One region of the Bacillus sp. LH1 genome, then DNA from elsewhere that is predicted to be linked to it. Evidence: riboswitches for the same ligand, from Rfam matches in the RefSeq annotation. Region 1 holds a riboswitch; each other region holds the start of a gene.
What was found. A riboswitch is a leader RNA that binds a small molecule or an ion and turns the genes downstream of it on or off. The one in region 1 is predicted to bind thiamine pyrophosphate.

Region 1 (3,293 bases):
GTATAACGTTGCAGGTAAATGAACTGTAAATAATATGTCTTTTAGTTTCCATATCTTCATTACAATCGCAGACGGTGACGGTAAAATGTACATCTCATCTACAATTCTTGCTCCTATTTCCCACACAGCTAGTAAAATACTAGAAAGTGTAATAGCAGGAACTAATTCTTTCAATCGGTTCATCACACAAGTACCTGCCTTTGTAACATACTAAGAAGCTCATCTTTCAGCGCTAATACTTCCGGTTTATATAAATCTTTTCGTGTTCTGTTATGATCAAGCGGTACAGTCCGCTCAGTCAAAGTCGTTATCGGCTGCTGTTCCACTACTAAAACTCTGTTTGAAAGAAATAACGCTTCTTCAACATCATGAGTAATGAATAAAATTGTTTTTTCCCACTCTTGCCATTGTTCAAACAACCATTCTTGCAAAGAGGTCTTCGTTAAAGCATCCAACGCACTAAATGGTTCATCTAACAGCAATATCTCCCCGCCTGTTAATAAAGTTCGAATAAAAGATACACGTTGTCTCATCCCACCAGATAAATCTTTCGGATATTTTTGCTCATACCCTTGCAAACCAAATTTATGTAACAGTTCCTTTGCCTTTACTTCTGCTTCTTTCTTCTGTACACCTTGGCACTCTAGCGGCAGGGCAGCATTCTCAATAATTGTTCTCCACGGCAAAAGCATATCTTTTTGCGGCATATATCCTACAGGATGGTTCTTTGTTTCTGTCAGTTCTATCTGTCCAGTACTTACCTTTTCTAGACCTGTAATAAGGCGAAATAAAGTACTTTTTCCACATCCACTCGGTCCGATAATACTGACAAACTCTTTCTCATATATAGAAGCATTTAATTCATGGATGATTGGTTTCTCATCGTAATGAAAAGAAACATTATGAAACTGTAGTATGTTCTTGCTCCTCAAATCCCCACATCTCCTTACGATAGGACATATCCCAGAATAAATATTCAAATCGACTGGAATATAAGAAGATCTCCTCTAATCTTTCTAGTTCTTTCTCAGACTTTCCAACTGCCATTTCATTTAATAAATCTATTAACCAAATACAAAGATTACCGTATTCTTCCGAACTATATCCTTGAATCCACTCACCAAAAAACTCATGATCTCTTGCTCCAGGAATATCATTTAAACGCTTTCCAATTTCCCAATAGCTCCACATACATGGAAGAAGCGCTGCTATTAATTCCGCAAGTGTGCCATTTTGAGATACAGACATCATGTAATTTGTATAAGCTAAATTTTTAGCAGATGGTTTCGCAGACTCTATCTCCTCTATAGAAATTCCAAGTCTTTTTGCATATTGTTTATGGATTGTCATTTCGCCATTTAATATTCCATCAATTTGTTCAGCGAACTTTCCCATTACTTGTGGATTCGTTGCTTTTACAACACCAATCGCATATAACTTTGCATAATCTAGCAGATATAAATAATCTTGAATAATATAATACTGGAATTTATCTTTTTCTAACGTGCCATCTCCCATACCCACTACAAACGGATGATTATGACTCATCTCCCAAACCGGTTGCACAGTTTCTAATAATCTATCGCAAAATTTCATTTCTCTATCCCCTTTCAATATATGTATCTAAATAAAAAACCACTTCTATATATAAGAAGTGGTTACAGCAAATAAAGTTATACATTTATTCGATGTTCCACTTCCCTTCGCTAGTATTACCTAGATCAGGTGTTGTAAGGGTTAAGGATTATTCCTCTCTCAGCAAGTCAAGCACCCCTAGTGGTTTCAATATGAAATTTTCAAATAAAAAAGCCCCGTTTCTATACGCAAAGAAACGGGGACTCATTGTTAGTGTCCGAATTGCTTCCCTACGCTAGCATAATCTAGATCAGGTAATAAAAAGGATCAAAGGCTTACGGCCTACTCTCAGCTGGCAACACCAGCTCTCCTAGCAAACTATAAAATTATCACTGTCAGTATAACACCCTAATAAGACATCATCAACTTTTTTAATTTTCTTAATTGTCAACATAATATCAAAATTATACAATACATACATTCTATTTTAGAAAATAAAACCCCAATTAATTGTATAAAAAGGAATCATTATCCTCAAAAAATTTATTTTTATATTGATTTCATATTACATTTATGTGAATACCCCCACTATATTATATCTTTATACTATAATAAAATTACAACTATACAACTAGAGGAGGTCTCTATTCCATGAATATGAAAGCTACTGCTTTAACAGCAACTACTGTAGCGATTGCTTCTTTACTTCCTTCTATGGGTGAAACAAATGTACAAAAAGCAAACGCTGAACAATTATCTAATATTAAAACTGGGTATGTCAAAGTCGATCAAGTAGCATTACATACAGAAGATAACGTAAAAAGCACATCAATTGATACAATTCGCTTTAATACAAAAGTGAACATCATTGAAACAACTAATGGTTGGTATAAAGTATCTGTTCATAATAAAGTAGGTTATGTACAAAAAGATGCTATTTTACTAAAAAACAAACTTCAATCTAATGATCAATACATCGTTAATGCTAATGCATTAAACGTTCGCTCTGAACCTAATTTAGAATCTTCCATTTTAGATGTATTACCAAATGGTAAGTTTATTACCGTTCAAGAAGATCAAGGCGAATGGTATAAAATATCACATAATGGCCAAACAGGTTACGTACAAAAAGCATTCATCTCTAATGGTTCACAACCCTTAGTAAAAGGAATCACCGTTCAAAATAATACAAAATATACTGTTGCAACACCTAATCTAAATGTACGTAGCACAGCTAGTACAAGTAGCGCTCTACTCGGTTCATTACAAAACGGTACTCAAGTACAAGTAGTAGAAACTGTAGGTACTTGGTATAAAATTCGTTTTGGCACAGGATACGGATATGTAGCAAAACACTATGTAGTACAAAATCAACCACAAGCTAAAACAGATCAGCCTTCATCAATTCCAGCTGCTTTCAAATTCCCCGCTCAAGGAAGAATTAGCTCAACCTTTGATATACGCTGGGAACAAATGCATTATGGTATAGATATTGCCGCTCCAGGAAACGTCTCTATCCAAGCTGCTGCTGCAGGTAAAGTTGTGAAATCTTATTATTCAGCTAGCTATGGCAATGTTGTTTTCATTGCGCATCAAATCAATGGGAAATTATATACAACTGTTTATGCTCATATGAAGGATCGCACTGTACAAGCTGGTGATCAAGTACAGACTGGACAATTAATAGGTCATATGGGAAACACAGGTCATTCATACGG
Region 2 (3,293 bases), 1.8 Mb from region 1:
TATAGTAATATGGATATTGGTTTTGCTGGTCCCAATAGACAATATTTCCAGATCGGTAATCATTAAGACTTAGCGCTTGTAGTTCTTGTTGAAACTGATTCATTTTCATAACCTCCGTTTATAAAATACAACCTCATCGATGCTTCCCTATGTTTCTGTTCGTTACATCTAAGTAGGAATAGCGCTACAAACTAAGTTCAATACGTACACCAACAAAGTATGACTTATCACTAAATGATGCACCTTGTTCATATACCTATTTTTGCTATGGGCTCATTTTTATAAAGTGAAACTTTAATCAGTGGGGTTTTGTTCATCCCCTACCTAACTTCTTTGCTTCCGCTGAATTTTGAGGTGGGGGGCTTACTGCCTGGCAAATAGCGGGATAAATAAAAATTAAAAAATATGAATTCTATTTCTCCAGCAAAACTCTCTATGAAATTCCTAATAGAAAAAAGACACACTTAGATTGATGCGTCTTTTTGTGATGCCTCTTTTGTGAAATCATATAAAGCAATTGCGCCTAAAAGAACAAGTATACCTTGAGGAACATCTAGCAAAATAGTTTTCCAAATTTCTGGAATTACCCATTTAATATCTGCTGCTGTTTCAAGATATGTTTGGAAATAGCTGATTGTAAAATTAATTATCCCTAAAAATACAAACAACGATAAACCAAATCGAATTAATTTCTTATTTGTAAACATATAACACCTCTCAAAATTCATTGGATATTCCTGCTTTTGCTTCTTTATATTTTTATATCTTTATATCTAATTTTAACACATAAAGAACTCAAAAAAATACGATATGCATATTTGCATATCGTATTAACAACACTCCATGATAATTTAGGAATTCCTGCGAAGAAAAAACAACTCCGTTACAGCTAATAGCTCGGGTTTCTTTTCTTATTTAACTTCATACCACCAACATTTACGTTCTTTAATTGTAAAATAAATGTGACAGAAGTTTATCCAGTTAATGCGTAGACAAGTAAATGAGCTAAATTATCGATATTCTATTTCGCCATATCCGTAGCACTAATAACTTTACGCAAATTTGACAAGAAAAAATATATAGATAGGTATGATCCAGACCTATCTATAACATTACTTCTATTCTTTATCCAATTACGTCTTTTACGTCTGTATCCACTGGCCACTTTTCTAATGTATAAGCCATTTCCCAAAATGAATATTCATATTGACTGCTAATAATAAAATGCTGTTTCATACGTTTGCGGTCTGCCTCTGTTACTTTTTCAGCGATAGTATCTAAACGTGTAATTTGTTCTTCAACTAGCGTACGGAACCAATCAGATCCATAAGCAGAAATCCATTCGTTATAAATTGGCTCTTCCGGCTGGCACTCTTTTAAGCGTTCGCCAATTTCATAATACAACCAATAGCAAGGTAAAATTGCTGCAATGATATCTCCTAAATGCCCTTCATACGCAGCACGATACATATGTGAAGTATACGCATATGCAGTTGGCGCAGGAATAAAATTATCTTTTTCTTCTTTCGTTATCCCTAGTTTTTTAGCAAAATTCTCATGTAAAGATAACTCTGCTTCATATGTATTTTGAGCATGATGTGCCATACGAGCTGTCGTCTCTAATTCAAGAGCTTTTGCAGCTCCTAAAGTTTGTACTCTAGCAAAATGACTCAAATAATACGAATCTTGAAGCACATAATAACGAAAACTAGCTAAATCTAACGTTCCTTCACCAAGTTTTTTTACAAAAGGATGGTTAAAACTCGCTTCCCAAATTGAATCTACTTCTTTACGTAATGATTGTGAAAAAGTCATTTAAATCCCTCCAATAATGTATAAAATATAAGTATTTATCCACAATTATTAAAGCTGTAAAATAAAAAAACTTTCTTTACAGGCGTAAAGAAAGTGAAATTGACAGTATTTATTTACTCATTAAATAGCAACGTCTTTCCCACTTCCCTACGCTGGCATTAACCAGATCAGGTACTAAGAGTCTCAAAATCACATTTGATCTCAGCCTATAAAAGGCCCCCCTAGTGGATGAATATTTTGTTTTTATAATGTATTCATCATAGCATACTTCGTGAAACTGTCAAAAGAATTCGTTATATAATCTCCTTAAAACCCTTCTTCATTTCTAACTTTTAATGATGTTTCAATAATCATATCTAATAGTTTGCTATAACTAATCCCCGCTGCTTCTGCACTTTTTGGCAATAAACTTGATTGTGTCATCCCTGGTAATGTATTAATTTCCATTACATATGGAATTCCGTCCTTCACCATCATATCAACTCTTGCATAAACACTACATTTTAATGCTTTATAACAAGTCAGTGAAGCTTTATTTACACGTTCCTTAATTTCTGCTGGAAGTTCGATAACTTCCTCAACCGTACTAGTATCATCATATTTTGCATTGTAATCAAAGAACTCGGCTGCATGTCGAATTGAAACTATAGGTAACTGTTTTCCATCCAGAATAGAACATGTAATTTCATCACCTTTTATATACTTCTCAATTACTACTTCAGAATCCCATTCGAATACAGTTTCTAGCATTGAGATCAGTTCATTTTTATTGTAAACGATTTTCACCCCGACACTCGATCCGCCAGAGTTTGGTTTTACCACTAATGGAAATCCTAACTTATCTAACTCATCAAGATTTAGATCCTCCATTTTTGTAAGTTCAATCCAATCTGGTGTTTCTACACCTTCATAACGTAAAATCTTTTTCGAAATATTTTTATCCATACATATACTGCTAGATAACATATTACTTCCGCTATAAGGAATCCCTAAACTCTCCAGTGTTCCTTGAACTGTCCCATCTTCTCCGTATTTTCCGTGTAATGCGAGCAATGCAAAGTCAATGTCTTTCGCTTTTTCAATTAAATCCATTTTTTCGTTTAATGTAATTGGAACTATTTCATACTTATTTTTATCTAAATGAGCAATCATTTCATTCCCCGTCATAATTGAAACTTGTTTTTCAGACGATACCCCGCCCATAATAACACCGATTTTCATTTTCTCAACTCCAAATTTCATTTTTTAATGTATCACCAATTATTTTAATTCCACGAACTATTTCTTCTTCTTTCAAGCGCGAAAACCCTAATCGGAAAGTGTTTGCTCCTTCTCCATCAGAGTAAAAAACATCTCCAGGTGAAAACGTAACGCCTTTCTCATAACACTTTTGTAAAAGTGTGCGGGCATTCATATGCTCTTCTAGCTCTATAAATAAATGCAGCCCACCATCTCCAGTCATTCTTTTAAAAGGAATG
Region 3 (3,293 bases), 320 kb from region 1:
AAGTTGTTTATTTTGCGTATCCATATATTTTGTAGGATTCTCCATTGCTGAAAGTAAAGTCGCTTCGTTAAATCGTGCAGGTGCTTTTGTTTGACCTGATGTTTGCATAATTAACTTTACAGCTAATGTATCGCCTTTCTCAATGTGAGGTAGAAGTTGCTCTTTTACGTCATCAGTTACATCATCATCTTCAAAGCGATTTTCATATACTTCTTTCCAACCGGCATGTAGAATTGTTTTTCCGCGCGCAATGAACGTTTCATTGCCAACCTTTGTGCGTAACGTTAGTTGCTCATATTCGAATGCCGGGAATAACACAGCTAAGAAACGTTTTACAACTAAATCATAAATTTTGCGTTCTTTATCTGTGAATGCTGAGAAGTTAACGTATCCTTCTGTTGGAATAATCGCATGATGATCGCTTACTTTACTATCATCAACAAATGATTTGTTAGGTTTGATAGGCTTTTGTAATACTTTATGTGCGAAGGGACGGTATTCTCCAACACCACATGCTTTTAGACGTTCTGGAAGTGTTCCAACGATATCAGATGAAATGTAGCGTGAATCTGTACGAGGGTACGTTAGTACTTTATGCTGTTCATACAATTTTTGCATAATATTTAATGTTTCTTTAGCAGAGTAACCGAACTTTTTATTCGCATCACGTTGCAATTCAGTTAAATCGTAAAGACCAGGAGAGAATGACTTCTTCTGTTTCTTATCAATTTCCACAACAGTAGCATTTTGTTTATCTAAACGTTTTACAATACCATCGATTTTTTCTTTATTAAAACTACGGCTATTGCCATTTGCATCTTGCCAAGTAAGTTTGAGCTTCTCCATTGTTTGAGCTTCGATGCCGTAGTAAGTTTGTGCTTTGAAGTTCTTTATTTCATCCTCACGACTAGCAATCATAGCAACAGTAGGGGTTTGTACACGGCCGCAATTTAACTGGGCATTAAAGCGAGTCGTTAAAGCACGAGTTGCATTAAGACCGATATACCAGTCAGCTTCTGAACGCGCAACTGCTGAAGCGTATAAATTGTCATAGGCTTTACCTGGTTTTAAATTTGCAAAACCATCTTTAATTGCTTTATCGGTTACAGAAGAAATCCATAAACGTTTGATTGGTTTATTTAGCTTAACTTTATCGATAATCCAGCGTGCGACTAATTCCCCTTCACGTCCAGCGTCTGTTGCCACAATAATTTCATTTACATCTTTTCTAAGTAGCTGACTTTTTACAGCATTAAATTGTTTACCAGTTTGTTTAATAACCGTTAATTTCAAACGCTCAGGTAGCATCGGTAAATCTTCTAAATTCCACTTTTTATATTTCACATCATAACTTTCTGGATCTGCTAATGTAACGAGATGACCTAAAGCCCAAGTTACAATATATTTATTACCCTCAAGATAGCCGTTTCCTTTTTTATCACACTTCAGTACACGAGCAATATCTCGTGCAACGGAAGGTTTTTCAGCGATTACAACGCTTTTTGACATATTAAAAACATCCTTTCAAATTTCCATAAGTTAAATATAGCATACATCTTCTTGAGATTCAGTTTCGCTCCATATTTCAGCTGTTTTTAATGGAGTTAACAAAATCCCAACTGATTAAAGTTTCACTTTATCAGTTGCCTCTATATCAAATAGAAAAGTAAAGAACTTGTTATTTTACTAGAATAAGAGTAGACTTTGAAGTAGATGAATAAGAAACACATGGGAGTTTGTGGATACAAACTGAGAGTATGGCTACTAGTCCGTCATTGACCATTTGAACCTGTTGGATAATGCCAGCGTAGGGAGAGTGTAAAAGCACATATTCAGGCACTTTGCGTACGCGCAAAGTGTCTTTTTGTGTATCTCCCATCATTATAGTTAGGAGATGAAAAGGATGAATATGAAAGAAATTAGTAAAGTAGTGGATTTGGTGAGAGAATCTAATCCGCTTGTTCATAATATTACAAATGTTGTTGTAACAAATTTTACTGCTAACGGTTTGTTGGCACTTGGGGCATCGCCTGTAATGGCGTATGCAAAAGAAGAAGTGGCAGAAATGGCTAGCATTGCTGGAGCGTTAGTATTAAATATGGGAACACTTCGTCCTGAAGAAGTAGAAGCGATGTTACTTGCCGGTAAATCAGCAAATGTGAACAATGTACCAGTACTGTTTGATCCAGTTGGTGCAGGAGCAACATCGTATCGGACAGAAGTTGCGAGACATATTCCGGCTGAAATTGAATTAGCGAGTATTCGCGGAAATGCAGCTGAAATAGCGAACGTTATTAATGAGAGATGGGAAATTAAAGGGGTAGACGCTGGTACTGGAAATGGCAATGTTGTAAGTATTGCAAGGCAGGCAGCAGATGAACTAAATACAGTTGCGGTCATTACTGGAAAAGAAGATGTTGTTACAGATGGAGAGAGAACTATTGTTATTCGAAATGGTCACCCTATTTTAACGAAAGTTACGGGAACAGGTTGTTTACTAACTTCTGTAATAGGAGCATTTGTAGCAGTGGAAAAAGATTATGTAAAAGCAGCAGTAGCAGCATTAACGTTTTATGGTGTAGCTTCGGAACTGGCAGCTGCTAAGACTGTGGAAAAGGGACCTGGTAGTTTCCAAATTGAATTTTTAAATCAGTTAGCGAATACTACTTCTAGTGATATTGAGAAGTATGGAAAGATTGAGGAGTTAGAGTAAGAGGGAGTGAAAGAAATGGCACGCATTGAAATAGATAAAATGTCTAAGCTATTGCAAGTGTATTTTATTATGGGAAGTAATAACTGCACGAGGGATCCTTTAGCTGTATTGAAAGAAGCGTTAGATGGTGGAGTGACAATTTTTCAGTTTCGCGAGAAGGGGGAAGGTTCTTTAATCGGAGAAGATAGAGTGCGCTTTGCAAAAGAATTGCAGACGCTTTGTAATGAATATAGTGTTCCTTTCATTGTAAATGATGATGTAGAATTAGCCATTGAATTAGATGCAGATGGTGTTCATGTCGGACAAGATGATGAAGGAATTACATCTGTTCGTGAAAAAATGGGAGATAAAATTATCGGCGTATCTGCTCATACAATTGAAGAAGCACGCTTTGCAATCGAAAATGGAGCAGATTATTTAGGCGTTGGACCTATTTTCCCAACGAGTACGAAAAAAGATACGAAAGCGGTTCAAGGAACGAAAGGATTAGCCTATTTTAGAGAACAAGGAATTACAGTGCCAATCGTTGGTATTGGTGGGATTACAATTGAAAATACAGCGGCAGTTATAGAAGCGGGTG
Region 4 (3,293 bases), 1.4 Mb from region 1:
ATACTTGTAAGTCCAGCCGTCACCCAATCCGTAAGCTGGCCACCAAAAAACTCATCTAACATATCCGATAAAGGTGTACCAATCCACGTAAACGTAACCTGAAAAATAAAAAACATAACTGCTAAAAAGATTGGAAGTCCTAAAATTTTATGTGTAATTAATCTATCAATTTTTTCTGAAAAAGGAATTTTTCCTTCTTTCTCATGCTTCATAACATTTGTTTTTAACTTTTCAATATACGCTTCACGAGTTTTGTAAATGTGCTCTTCTAACGTACAATCAAGTCTTCCTTCTAAGCGAGATCGAATGGCTATGAGTTCCTTATAAATTGGTAATGCTTTCATTTCTTTTTCTACTACTTCGTTATTGCTTAAAAATTGAAGTGCTAACCATCTCGGATGCTCGTAATTCGCTGTCTCTAAAAGAGCAATTACTTCTCCAATTCCTTCATCCATTTGTACACCATATGAAATAAGGAATGGCTTTTTCTCTTTTTTGTCATTTTCTTTAAGAGTCGTAAGCAGTTCTTCACAGCCTTTTCCACTTCTTGCAACAACAGGAACGACTGTTACACCTAATAGCTCTGATAATCGTTTTACATCAATGACAATTCCTCTTTGCTTCGCCACATCAACCATGTTTAAACCAATTGAGACTGGCTTACCAAATTCAAGTAACTGCAACGTTAAATGCATATTTCTTTCAAACTGCGAGGAATCTACGATATTTAACATATGATTAAATTCTTCTGTTAATAGAAAGTTTGTTACAACACCTTCATCACGTGAAACTGGATTTAAATCATAAACACCTGGTAAATCAATTAATGTTCCTTGTCTATCTTTTAATTTACCAACCTTTTTTTCTACTGTTACACCGCTCCAGTTTCCTACGTATTCATAAGAACCAGTAAGTGCATTAAATAATGATGTCTTCCCTGTATTCGGATTCCCTAGCAAAGCTACCTTATTCACGCTAATTCCACCTTTATCATTTTCGCGTCACAATGACGAATACTAATTAACTGTCCACGACACTCCAATGTACAAGGACCTTTGAACATCGCTTTCTGTTTCAGGCGAAGTTCGCTTCCTTCAGCAAGACCGAAAGCAGCTAGTCTACGCTTTAATAGCTGATCTAAAGACTGAATACTTTTTACTAACACTTTCTCTCCAATTTTAATATCTACTAAGCTCATAACCTTCCCCCTCAGAAGAGAATGATAATTATTTTCAAAAAAATTATACCACACCCAATTTCTCTTGTACTATACCCTTTTGCTTCATATTTATTAACATTTCGCTACAATTCTATTTCAATTATTGTCATACTGTATTCGTTTGCCATTCTCATCCATTTCGCTTACAATAAACAATAACAAATAAAGAATTTCGTTATCACTGGGGGAGCCATGCCGCTGAGAGGGAACACTTCGTTCCGACCCTTCGAACCTGTTAGTTAATGCTAACGCAGGGATTGTGCAAACGTCCGAAATACATACCTCATTTTTATTTACGTATTTCGTATCCTCCTATGATATCTATTCTTTTTTGTACAACTTGGATTTAGGGGGAGACAACATGCGTAACACCAATTTACAAGCGATGATCGAATCTGCTATTCTTGCAGCCTTCGCCATGATTATCGATATTTTACCATTATCACTTAAACTTCCAACAGGCGGTTCTATCTCATTCGCTATGATTCCTATTTTTATTATTGCTTACCGCTGGGGCTTTAAATCAGCTTTCTTAGGCGGTTTAGTTTGGGGACTATTACAAATTGTCGTGGGAGATGCTTATATTTTAACACCTGTTCAAGCATTCATTGAGTACTTCATTGCCTTTGCTTTTATCGGATTTGCTGGCTTATTCTATCGTCCAATTCAAAAAGCACTTTTAACATCCAATGAAAATAGCTTAGAACAATCAAATTTAGGTAACCGTAAAGACAAACATTCATCAAAACAAAATCAGGGTAAGAAAGTCCTTGCTTATATTATCCTTGCTACATTTATCGGTAGCTTTGCTCGCTATTTCTGCCACTTTATTGCCGGCATTATTTTCTGGGGACAATATGCGCCGAAAGGTCAATCAGCTGTGTTATATTCATTAATCGTAAATGGAAGTACAATGCTTGGTTCTTTTATTTTATGTACCGTTTTACTTATATTTTTATTTATCACTTCACCACGATTATTCAAAAGCATCAGTGCTTATCAAATGAATACACAAAAAAAGGGCGCTTAATGAGCGCTCTTTTTTCATATCGTAATATCAATTAAAAATACAATAAATGCGCAAAAGAAAATAAATACCATTATACTTAGCCAATTGCTATGCACGGTTCATCGACTCCTTACATAACCTCATATTCTAAACAAATTATACTGATTAAAAATAAAGATTAGGTAAAGATAATATGAAAATAAATTAAAAAAGCATAGATCATATTGTCTACGCTTTTTTCGGTAAATAGAAATAAAATAATACACCATCTTCTGTATTTTCTGCCCCATATTCAGCATCATGTAGTTCTAAAATATTCTTTGAAATAGCAAGCCCAAGCCCCGTCCCACCTTGTGAACGCTGACGAGCTGTATCCACGCGATAAAAACGATCCCAAATTTTATCTAATTGCTCTTCTTCAATATGAGTACCTTTATTTTCAATGCACACTTTTATACGATTCTTCTCATCTATTGTAGAAATAATAATATCCTCTTTATTTGGTGTATATCGTATAGCATTCGTAATGAAGTTCACGATGACTTGTTCAATCCGGCCTTGATTTGCAATCACTTCAAATGAACTTATATTTTTATGAATATGAAGTTCTTTTTTCTCTATTTCCACAGATAGATGTTCACATATACCTTCAATTACTGTATCAATATAAAACGAATCTTTTTTCATTTTATATGTACCAGATTCAAATTTAGCTAACTCAAGCATATCCAAAATTAACGTATCCATTTTGTCTACTTCTCTCTCCATTGCCTGAAAATAATACTCTTTTTTATGTTCAGCTACCCCATCTTTTAAAATAGAAATACAGCTTTTCATAATACTTAGCGGTGTTTTTAATTCATGTGAAACACCAGAAATGAATTCTTTTCGCGTCTTTTCTAACTTTCTTTCCTTTTCAATATCTTCTTCTAACTGTCCAATATGCGAATGGAGTTTATTTGATAGCACATTAATATTTTTCGATAAATCTCCAATTTCATCTTTCGAAGTAATCGGTATTTTTTCTGTGAAGTCTAAATGCGCTATTTTCTTTGTTGTATCATT

Region 2: linked by a shared signal. The riboswitch ahead of tenA (thiaminase II) and the one ahead of tenA (thiaminase II) in region 1 are both predicted to bind thiamine pyrophosphate.
Region 3: linked by a shared signal. The riboswitch ahead of thiM (hydroxyethylthiazole kinase) and the one ahead of tenA (thiaminase II) in region 1 are both predicted to bind thiamine pyrophosphate.
Region 4: linked by a shared signal. The riboswitch ahead of thiT (energy-coupled thiamine transporter ThiT) and the one ahead of tenA (thiaminase II) in region 1 are both predicted to bind thiamine pyrophosphate.

The regions. Positions count from the first base shown of each region.
Region 1 covers NZ_CM175007.1:753,860-757,152, reverse strand. The annotation lists gene ACX9TM_RS03885 (ABC transporter permease) at 1-183, opposite strand, end outside; gene ACX9TM_RS03880 (ABC transporter ATP-binding protein) at 183-932, opposite strand; gene tenA (thiaminase II) at 901-1,596, opposite strand; TPP riboswitch at 1,682-1,785, opposite strand; TPP riboswitch at 1,846-1,957, opposite strand; gene ACX9TM_RS03870 (SH3 domain-containing protein) at 2,227-3,293, shown strand, end outside.
Region 2 covers NZ_CM175007.1:2,541,218-2,544,510, reverse strand. The annotation lists gene ACX9TM_RS13155 (heterocycloanthracin/sonorensin family bacteriocin) at 1-103, opposite strand, end outside; gene ACX9TM_RS13150 (DUF3937 domain-containing protein) at 465-728, opposite strand; gene tenA (thiaminase II) at 1,126-1,815, opposite strand; TPP riboswitch at 1,943-2,048, opposite strand; gene ACX9TM_RS13140 (D-alanine--D-alanine ligase) at 2,122-3,036, opposite strand; gene pdxR (MocR-like pyridoxine biosynthesis transcription factor PdxR) at 3,041-3,293, opposite strand, start outside.
Region 3 covers NZ_CM175007.1:428,876-432,168, forward strand. The annotation lists gene topB (DNA topoisomerase III) at 1-1,509, opposite strand, end outside; TPP riboswitch at 1,719-1,831, shown strand; gene thiM (hydroxyethylthiazole kinase) at 1,904-2,713, shown strand; gene thiE (thiamine phosphate synthase) at 2,729-3,293, shown strand, end outside.
Region 4 covers NZ_CM175007.1:4,698,591-4,701,883, forward strand. The annotation lists gene feoB (ferrous iron transport protein B) at 1-974, opposite strand, end outside; gene ACX9TM_RS24350 (FeoA family protein) at 971-1,198, opposite strand; TPP riboswitch at 1,393-1,494, shown strand; gene thiT (energy-coupled thiamine transporter ThiT) at 1,581-2,249, shown strand; gene ACX9TM_RS24360 (sensor histidine kinase) at 2,457-3,293, opposite strand, start outside.